DNA from 3 places in the Massilia sp. GER05 genome. Region 2 is predicted to be linked to each of the others. Evidence: riboswitches for the same ligand, from Rfam matches in the RefSeq annotation. Region 2 holds a riboswitch; each other region holds the start of a gene.
What was found. Region 2 has a riboswitch for thiamine pyrophosphate ahead of thiC (phosphomethylpyrimidine synthase ThiC). Riboswitches for the same ligand answer to the same signal wherever they lie in the genome.
Positions count from the first base shown of each region.

Region 1: another riboswitch for thiamine pyrophosphate. It lies ahead of ACL58G_RS23210 (D-amino acid dehydrogenase); the one in region 2 lies ahead of thiC (phosphomethylpyrimidine synthase ThiC).
Region 3: another riboswitch for thiamine pyrophosphate. It lies ahead of ACL58G_RS14395 (TonB-dependent siderophore receptor); the one in region 2 lies ahead of thiC (phosphomethylpyrimidine synthase ThiC).

Region 1 is NZ_CP178858.1:5,234,336-5,237,566, reverse strand. It holds gene ACL58G_RS23220 (hypothetical protein) at 1-83, shown strand, start outside; gene ACL58G_RS23215 (hypothetical protein) at 155-397, opposite strand; gene ACL58G_RS23210 (D-amino acid dehydrogenase) at 462-1,721, opposite strand; TPP riboswitch at 1,816-1,920, opposite strand; gene ACL58G_RS23205 (hypothetical protein) at 2,013-2,141, opposite strand; gene ACL58G_RS23200 (hypothetical protein) at 2,205-2,876, opposite strand; gene ACL58G_RS23195 (hypothetical protein) at 3,055-3,231, shown strand, end outside.
Region 2 is NZ_CP178858.1:434,719-437,949, forward strand. It holds gene ACL58G_RS01905 (MOSC domain-containing protein) at 29-874, opposite strand; TPP riboswitch at 1,010-1,113, shown strand; gene thiC (phosphomethylpyrimidine synthase ThiC) at 1,311-3,224, shown strand; gene thiS (sulfur carrier protein ThiS) at 3,227-3,231, shown strand, end outside.
Region 3 is NZ_CP178858.1:3,207,845-3,211,075, reverse strand. It holds gene ACL58G_RS14400 (iron-containing alcohol dehydrogenase) at 1-1,109, shown strand, start outside; TPP riboswitch at 1,182-1,281, shown strand; gene ACL58G_RS14395 (TonB-dependent siderophore receptor) at 1,366-3,231, shown strand, end outside.

The DNA of each region.
Region 1 (3,231 bases), 2.5 Mb from region 2:
ACGGGGGTGACCGGGTCGTGGCCGACATCGAACGGGCGCTGGTGCGCAGCGGCCGGTTCGTCAGAGACGACGCGCCGGGTTGAGTTGCGGTGCCCAGGTTCGCTGGACCGCGTACAGGACGCGGATGACGGCCGCCGGATTCTTCAAGCCGGCTTCAAGGCATATCGGCGGCGCGCCCGGGCGCGACGACGAGCACGACGGCCCACAGTGCGAACCGGAGCGCCCGGTCGACGGCGAAGACGCAGCAGGTCCAGGCGGCGAGCTGCGCGAGCGAAGAACCGTGGCCGGGCAGTGCGGCGTCCAGCCCGGCGGCGCGCAGCAGCGCATGGGCCAGCGCCATCGCGCAAAACAGGCAGGGGAGTTCGACCCACCGGTATTTTTCGAATAGCTTTTTCATTGCTGCCTTGTCGTGTAAAGACGGTAATGTAGCATGGCTCGCGCGCCGCAAAACACGCCGATTGTCACGCCCCGCAAGTGAACGCGAAGTCCACCTCCGGCGTCCTCCCCGACACGATGTCCGCGATGGCCCGCCCCGACCCGCACCCCATCGTCCAGCCGAGCGTCCCGTGCCCCGTGTTCAGGTACAGGTTCGCGTAGCGCGTGCGGCCGATGTACGGGACGTTCGAGGGCGTCAGCGGGCGCAGGCCGGCCCAGTAGGTCGGGTTGTCGTAGTCGCAGGCGTCCGGGAACAGCGCGCGCACGCGGCGCGTGATCGCGTCGCAGCGCACGGGGTTCAGGTCGCGCGTGTAGCCGTTCAGTTCGCACGTGCCGGCCACGCGCAGGCGGTCGCCGAGGCGCGAGAACACGAGCTTGTGGCCGTCGTCCGTCAGCGAGACCGTGGGCGCCGCGTCCGGGTCGAGGATGGGGTAGGTGGCGGAATATCCCTTGCCTGGATAGATCAGCAGCCGGATGCCCAGCGGCGCCAGCAGCCCGACGGAAAAACTGCCAAGGGCGACGACGACGGCGTCCGCATGCAGCACGCGGTGGCGGCCGTCCGCATCGATGATTTCCACGCCGCGGATGCGGTCGCCTTCGGCCAGCAGGCGCGTGACGGTCGTGTTGTACGTGAAACGGATGCCGGCCGCCGCGCCGTGTGCCGCGAGCTGCGTCGTGAAGCGGTGGACGTCGCCCGATTCGTCGGTGGCCGTGAAGTCGCCGCCGACGAGCTTGCGGCGGACGGCCGCGAGGGCCGGCTCGATCCGCACGGCCTCGTCGGCATCGACCGTCATGCGCGGGCAGCCCAGGTCGCGCATCGCGGCGGCCGCGTGGCAGGCGCGCTCGAATTCCCGGGCGTCGGTGTAGAAGTGCAGGATGCCGCGCGTGAGGCTGTCGTACTCGATGCCGGTGCGCGCACGCAGCGCCTGCAGGCTGCGGCGGCTGTATTCGGCCATGGCGACGATCCGGCGCAGGTTGGCTGCCACGCGGCCGGGCGCGCATTCGCGCACGAATTGCAGGCACCAGCGCCATTGCAGCGGGTCGGCCCGCAGGCGGAACAGCAGCGGCGCGTCGGCGCGGCCCAGCGACTGCACGACCTTCAGCAGGCCGGCGGGCGTGGCCCACGGTTCGGCGTGCGAGACGGAGATCTGGCAGCCGTTCGCGAAGCTCGTTTCCTGCGCGGGGCCGCTCCGGCGTTCGATGACGGTGACGTCGTGGCCGGCTTCTGCGAGATACCAGGCGGATGCCGTGCCGACGACGCCGGCGCCCAGGACGATCACGTTCATGGGTGCGCGACCAGATGGAAAACGGGACGATGCATGCGGCTCCTCGTAAGTGCGACGGGTGGAGCCGGCAAGGGAGAACCGGAGCCGGTGCGCGACCGGAATCCGCATGCTTCCCTTCGCTGGCATTACCCAGATCAGGTTCGGAGGGTGTTTCTCACCCGCGGCCGCGGTGGCGGCTGCAGGACCCCTAGCGTTGCCTTATGGCAGGGAAGATTCTAACACGAGGATGCACGGGGACACCGGCCCGCGGACGGGGCCGGAAGGCGGGCAGGCCGCGCGGCGATCGCGCGGTCAGGCCGTGACGGCGATGGCGGCCGCGGCCGGCACGACGGTGGGCTTCACCGGTTCGCGCCGGTCCTGGCAGGCCACCAGCATGAGGCAGGCCAGGAGCAGCAGGCTCCAGCGTGCGCGATGGTTCATGATGCGCCTCCTTTGGCAGCATCGTAGCGCAACGCCGGGGCGCGCGGCGCGCCGGTCACATCGTCAGAACTGGTAGCCGATGCTCGCGCGCACGACCGGATAGACCTTCAGCGCATCCACGTCGTCGCGCAGGCGCAGGCGCTCCGCGGCGACGTCGCTGGCGAGGGCCTTGCAGACCGTGTTCGACACCGTGCAGCCGACGCTGGCCAGCTGGACGTTCGGATTGCCCTGGTAGAAGACGCCGAGATCGATGTTCGTGGTCCAGTGCGACGAGCGGGCCAGCGCGTTGCCCCAGCCGATGCCCAGGTAGGGCGCCGCCTTGCGGTAGTCGATGCGGCCGGTCAGCAGGCCGACGTCGGTAGCGGAATACGCGTGGCCGTTCAGCGTGAATCCACCGGTGCCGTTCGGTTTCGCTTTCGCATTGAACTTGTTGCCGTTGTAGACGAGACCGCCGGTCAGGTGGAAGGTGCTGCCTTCGGTCAGGTACCAGTCGAACAGCACGTCGAACGTCTGCAGCTTGCCCTTGATGTCGTAGTCGACGCCGTCGGACGTCTTGTCGAAGTTGTGGCGGAAGTAGTTGGCGCCGAAGCGGCCGTTCAAATAGGTTTCCATCGGCACGACGACGTGGAAGCCCACGCCGGTGGAGCCGAGGTCGGCCGTTACGCCGACCTGCGCGTTGGCGGCACCCGCCGCCAGCAGGGCGGCCGCGGCCAGCACGGTGTATTTTGCGAACATCGATAGCCTTTCAGTGGTTGAGGCCGCGATTGTAGCTGCGCACTTACTGCAGTGGAATTGTTGCGCTGCGGTTTGTGGTAATCCCGCCCGGAACGACAATGTAAGCAGGTGTTGCAGCGAATTGTGCATATGCTTTCATTTGATAAACTTCACTTAAACATTACAACGAGGTCATCCTATGAAAGCCCTGATCTTCGGCGTGGCGCTGTGCGCCGCCTCCCTCCCGGCCCTGGCGCAGACCAACGTCTCCGTCAGCATCGGCCAGCCCGGCTTCTATGGCCGCATCGACATCGGCGACTACGTGCCGCGTCCCGTCGTGTACGCGCCGCAGCCGGTGATCATCACGCCGGCGCCG
Region 2 (3,231 bases):
ACGGTGGCACCCCGTGCCCACACGGACATCAGAACGCGATCTCGGTGGTCAATTCCTGCCCGAGATGCAGCTCGTTGCCGGCCCCCGCCGTCACGATGCAGTTCATGCCCAGGCACACGGCGCCATCCATGCGCGGATTGGCGCGGTAAGTCTGCAGGATGTCCAGCGGATCCGGGCCGGGAATGCCCGTCGCCTGGTCGATGGACGGGATCGGGCAGCGCGCGCACGGCTTCACGGGACGGATCTCCACGTCGCCGATCGTGAGCGTCGCGAGAAAATCCTCTTCGCAGGCATCGATGCCGTCGACGACGAGATTCGGGCGGAAGCGGTCCATCTGCAGCGCCGTGCGGCCGGCCGCGACTAGGCGGGCGTTGAGGTCGTCCAGCGACGCCTGGCCGATCAGCAGCAGCGGATAACCGTCCGCGAAACGCGTCCGCGCTTCCACGCCGTTCGTCCACTTGGTGCTCGTCGGGCGCACGACGTCGCGGTGGAAACGCACGAGCCGGCACGAGGTTGCCAGCGCATTCGAAAACCAGTCCGCCGCCGCGTCGCCGCAATCGGCGGCGTCCACCGTGTCGTCCCAGATCTTCACCGTGCGCTTCGGCGCGGACGCGTCCCAGGCGAGCGGCAACACCAGCGGATCCATGCCGGGCGCATGGACGCGCAGCCTGCCGCCATCCGGCAGCGGCCGGAGCAGCGCCATGCGCGGATGCTCGCGCTGCGTGAGGAACTGGCCGTCTTCCGTCACCAGCATCCATTTGCGGTCGTGCACGCCCAGTGCGAACAGGCCGGATTCGAGCACGGTGGCGGACCGGACGGCGATACCGGCGCAGGATTTGATCGGGTACAGCAGCAGATGGGTTAGGAGGGCCATGGATCGGTTCGTTCTGATGGGATCTGAAGAGTCAGGCCGATAGTATGCACCAATCCACACCCGCGGTTCCTGTTTGCCAAGCGCATAAAACCCGCGTACACTCCGTCCCGTCGTTTCGTGGACTGCACGAAACGACGCCAATGCTAGGGGTCCTGCGCCGTCATCAACGGCGTGGGTGAGAAATACCCTCCGAACCTGATCTGGATAATGCCAGCGAAGGGAAGCTACAGAGTCGACGCGCACGTTCGCTGCACGTATTCTCCGCATCTCCTCCAGCTGGATCGCCGATCTTACGGGGAACTTCCAAACCTGCTGCGCGTTGCATTTTTGCCCTGCGATGCTCGCTGTACTAGCGTACAGCTCCGCGTCTCGGACAAAAATTGCTGCCGCTCGCGACGGTTTTGAAGTGCCCCTCAGTGACCAACAAGGAGTGCACTTGAACGCCGATCCGAAATTCCTCTCCGCCAGCGCCACCGTCGACGCCGCCGCCGTCGCGCCGCTGCCCAATTCCCGCAAGGTCTACGTGACGGGCAGCCGCCCGGACATCCGCGTGCCGATGCGCGAGATCACCCAGTCCGACACGCCCGCATCGTTCGGCCATGAACCGAACCCGCCCGTGTGGGTCTACGACACGTCCGGGCCGTACACCGATCCCGACGCCGCCATCGACATCCGCTCCGGCCTGGCCCCGCTGCGCGCCGACTGGATCCGCGAGCGCGGCGACACCGAAGAACTGGCCGGCCCGTCGTCGCACTACGGCGTCGAACGCCTGAACGACCCGAAGCTGGCCGAGCTGCGTTTCAACCTGCAGCGCAAGCCGCGCCGCGCCGTCCCCGGCCGCAACGTCACGCAGATGCACTATGCACGCCAGGGGATCGTCACGCCCGAGATGGAATACGTGGCCATCCGCGAAAACCTGCGCCGCCAGGAATACCTCGCCGCGCTGGAAGCCGCCGGCCCCACGGGCAAGCGCATGGCGCAGATGATCGGCCGCCAGCATCCGGGCCAGTCGTTCGGCGCCAGCATTCCCCGTGAAATCACCCCGGAATTCGTGCGCGACGAGATCGCCAAAGGCCGCGCGATCCTGCCGAACAACATCAACCACCCGGAATCGGAGCCGATGATCATCGGCCGCAACTTCCTCGTGAAGATCAACGCGAACATCGGCAACTCGGCCGTGACGTCGTCGATCGGCGAGGAAGTCGAGAAGATGACGTGGGCCACGCGCTGGGGCGGCGACACCGTGATGGACCTGTCGACCGGCAAGCATATCCACGAAACGCGCGAATGGATCATCCGCAACAGCCCCGTCCCCATCGGCACGGTGCCGCTGTACCAGGCGCTGGAAAAGGTGCACGGCAAGGCCGAGGACCTGACGTGGGACATCTACCGCGACACGCTGATCGAGCAGGCGGAGCAAGGCGTCGACTACTTCACCATCCACGCCGGCGTGCGTCTCGCCTACGTGCCGATGACCGCGAACCGCCTGACGGGCATCGTCTCGCGCGGCGGCTCGATCATGGCCAAGTGGTGCCTCGCCCACCACAAGGAATCGTTCCTGTACACGCATTTCGAAGAGATCTGCGAGATCATGAAGGCGTACGACGTCGCGTTCAGCCTGGGCGACGGCCTGCGTCCGGGCTCGATCTACGACGCCAACGACGAAGCCCAGCTGTCCGAACTGAAGACGCTCGGCGAGCTGACGCAGGTCGCGTGGAAGCACGACGTGCAGGTGATGATCGAGGGTCCGGGCCACGTGCCGCTGCAGCTCATCAAGGAAAACATGGACCTGCAGCTGGAGCAGTGCCACGAGGCGCCGTTCTACACGCTCGGCCCCCTGACGACCGACATCGCGCCGGGTTACGACCACATCACGTCCGGCATCGGCGCCGCCAATATCGGCTGGTACGGCACCGCGATGCTGTGCTACGTGACGCCGAAGGAGCACCTGGGCCTGCCCGACAAGGACGACGTCAAGGACGGCATCATCACGTACAAGATCGCGGCGCATGCGGCCGACCTGGCCAAGGGCCATCCGGGCGCGCAGATCCGCGACAACGCGCTGTCGAAAGCCCGTTTCGAATTCCGCTGGGAAGACCAGTTCAACCTGGGCCTCGATCCGGACAAGGCGCGTTCCTTCCACGACGAGACCCTGCCGAAGGATTCCGCCAAGGTGGCGCACTTCTGCTCGATGTGCGGTCCGCACTTCTGCTCGATGAAGATCACGCAGGAAGTGCGCGACTACGCGGCCGGCCAGGGCATCGCCGCGAACGCCGCGCTGGAACAGGGCATGCAGGTGAAGGCCGTCGAGTTCATGAAGCGCGGCGCCGAGCTGTATCACAAGGAATAAGGATGGT
Region 3 (3,231 bases), 2.8 Mb from region 2:
GCCAGATCGAGCGCATCGGCAAACTGGTCCCGTCCGAGGCGCGCGTCCTCGTGCTGTACGGCGGCGGCAGCATCCGCGCCAACGGCACGTTCGACGCCGTGATGGCCGCACTGGCCGGCCGCACCGTGTTCGAGTTCGGCGGCATCGAGCCGAATCCCACGGTCGAAACGTTATCCGAAGCGATCGCGCTCGTCCGCCGCGAACGCGTGGACTTCCTGCTGGCCGTGGGTGGCGGCTCCGTCATCGACGGCACCAAGTTCGTCGCGGCGGGCGCCATGCTCGACGCCGACCCGTGGACCATCCTCGAACAGCACGCCAAGAACGTGCACGCGGCGCTGCCCATCGGCGTCGTGCTGACCCTGCCGGCGACGGGGTCCGAGATGAACGCGGCCGCCGTCATCACGCGCAAGCGCACGCGGGAAAAATTCGCGTTCGTCGCGCGCTCCGTGTACCCGCAGTTCGCCGTCCTCGACCCGACCCGTACCTACACGCTGCCCGCGCGCCAGGTGGGCAACGGCGTCGTCGACGCGTTCGTGCACGTGATGGAGCAATACATGACGGTCCCGGCCCAGGCCAAGGTGCAGGACCGCTTTGCGGAAGGCTTGCTGCTGACGCTCGTCGAAGACGGTCCGCAAGCACTGGCGCTGCCTGCCGACTACGACGTGCGCGCCAACCTGATGTGGACGGCCACGCTGGCCTTGAACGGCCTGATCGGCACCGGCGTGCCGCAGGACTGGTCCACGCACACGATCGGCCACGAGCTGACCGCGCTGTACGGCCTCGACCACGCGCAGACGCTGGCGATCGTACTGCCGTCGATGCTGCGCGTGCGCCGCGCGGCCAAGCGGGCGAAACTGCTGCAATATGCGGCCCGCGTGTGGGACCTCCACAGCGGCGACGAGGACGCGCGCATCGAGGCAGCCATCGCCCGCACGGAAGACTTCTTCCGTGCCATGGGCGTGGGGACAAAGTTGTCCGACTATGGCCTGGGCCGCGATGCGATCCCGGCCGTGATCGCCGCACTGGAAGCGCACGGCATGACGCGCATGGGCGAGACCGGCGAGGTCACGCTGGACGTGGCGCGCGAGGTGCTGGACGGCGCCGCCTGATCGCGGAACCATCCGCTTTACAACATGTCTATTGTCTGAACCATCACGACAGGGCGCGTTGTGCTACACTCGCGCCTTCGCTAGGGGTCCTGGGAGTTCGCTTCCCGGGTGAGAGATACCCTTCGTACCTGATCTGGATAATGCCAGCGAAGGAAAGCGCAACGCAGTTCCCATCCTTGTTTGCCCTTCCCCCGTTGGCTCCGGCTTTTAAGAAAAAGCAGCGCGCCCATCGCCGGCGCGCGAACACGAGCAAACCATGAACCGTCAACTGAAGTACTCCATCCTGGCCTGCGCGCTGATGCAAGCGTACGCGCACGTCGCCTGCGCGCAGGTACAAGACACCCACCCCGTCGCCGAAGTCGTCGTGACGGGCAACCGCTTCATCGCCGTCGACCGCGCCAGCGTCGGCGGCTTCGGCGAAGCGTCGCTGTTCGACACCCCGGCCTCCATCATCTCCATGGGCCGCACGCAGATGCAGGACCTGTCGATCCGCTCGACGACCGAGGCGGTGCGCTTCGACGCATCCGTCGCCGACGCCTACAACGCCGTCGGCTATGCCGAGCAGTTCTCCATCCGCGGCTTCGCCCTCGACAACAACTACAGCTATCGCAAGGACGGCTTCGCGATCCCGGGCGATACGCAGATCCCGCTGGAGAACAAGGAACGCTTCGAAATCCTGAAAGGCCTCGCGGGCCTCACGGCCGGCATCGCCACGCCGGGCGGCATCGTCAACTACGTGACCAAGCGCCCGACGAATGGGCCGCTGCGCTCCGCGACCGTGGAAGTGTCCGAGCGCGGCACCCTGTACGGCACCGTCGATCTCGGCGGCCGCTTCGAGGACCGCCGTTTCGGCTACCGCATCAACGCGGCCGCCGCCGACCTGCACCCGTACGTGCGCGGCGCGAACGGCGACCGCCAGTTCGTGTCGGCCGCCTTCGACTGGCAGATCACGCCGGATGCGCTGCTGCAGCTGGACATGGATTACCAGCGCAAGGCCCAGATCACGGCGCCCGGCTTCCAGCTGATCCAGGGCACGACGCTGCCGACCGGCGTGTCGGCCAGGATGCTCCTGAACGACCAGCCGTGGACGCGCCCCGTCACGACGAAGGACAGCAACGTGGGCCTGCGCTTCGAATACAAGCTGGCGCAGGACTGGACCGCCACCGTGTCCGGCAACAAGCACTGGTTCAAGCGCGACGACTTCACCGCGTTCCCCTACGGCTGCAGCAACGAGGGCGCGGGCTATTATCCGGGCTACTGCGGCAACGGCGACTACGACGTCTACGATTACCAGAGCACGGGCGAGCGCAAGTCGCCGTGGGGCGTGCAGGCGCAGGTGCAGGGCAAGTTCGCGACCGGCGCGCTGCGCCACGCGCTCACCCTGGGCGCGTCGTATTCGGAGCGCCACGACAGCTTCGGCGACTACGTCTACGACTACGTCGGGTACAGCAATATCTGGAACCCGCTCGTGACGCCGCACGTCGCCGCCGACCGCGTGACGGGCCCCGTGTTCGAGCGCCGCAGCGACGAGGAACGCGCCGTGTTCGCGCAGGACATCGTGAGCCTGACGAACCGGCTGACCCTGCACGCGGGCCTGCGCCACGTCCAGATCAAGCGCAGCGAATTCGTCGACGACGCCACCGGCTACGTGCACGCCGACGACGCGTTCCTGCTGCCGAACGTGGGCCTCGTCTTCAGCCCCGCGCGCGACTGGAACGTGTACGCCGCGGTCAGCCACGGGCTGCAGCACGGCGGCATCGCGCCGATGCAGACGACGAACGAAAATTCGGTGCTGGCGCCGCAGCGTTCGCACCAGGTCGAGATCGGCGCCAAGGCCGCGCTGGGCAATGGCCTGAACCTGTCGGCCGCCCTGTTCCAGATCCGCCAGGGCCTGGAATACACGAACGCGAACAACACGTTCGTCCGCAACGGCCGCGAAACGCACCGCGGCATCGAGCTGACCGCGCAGGGCCGAGCGACGCCGGCGCTGGACTGGAGCGTGTCGCTGATGGCGCTGAACACGCGCCAGGAAGGCACGGGCCAGGCGGGCATCGACGGCAAGCGCGTGACCGACGTCCCCGCGTTCAAGTCGACGGCATGGGTGCAGTACGCCGTTTCGGCG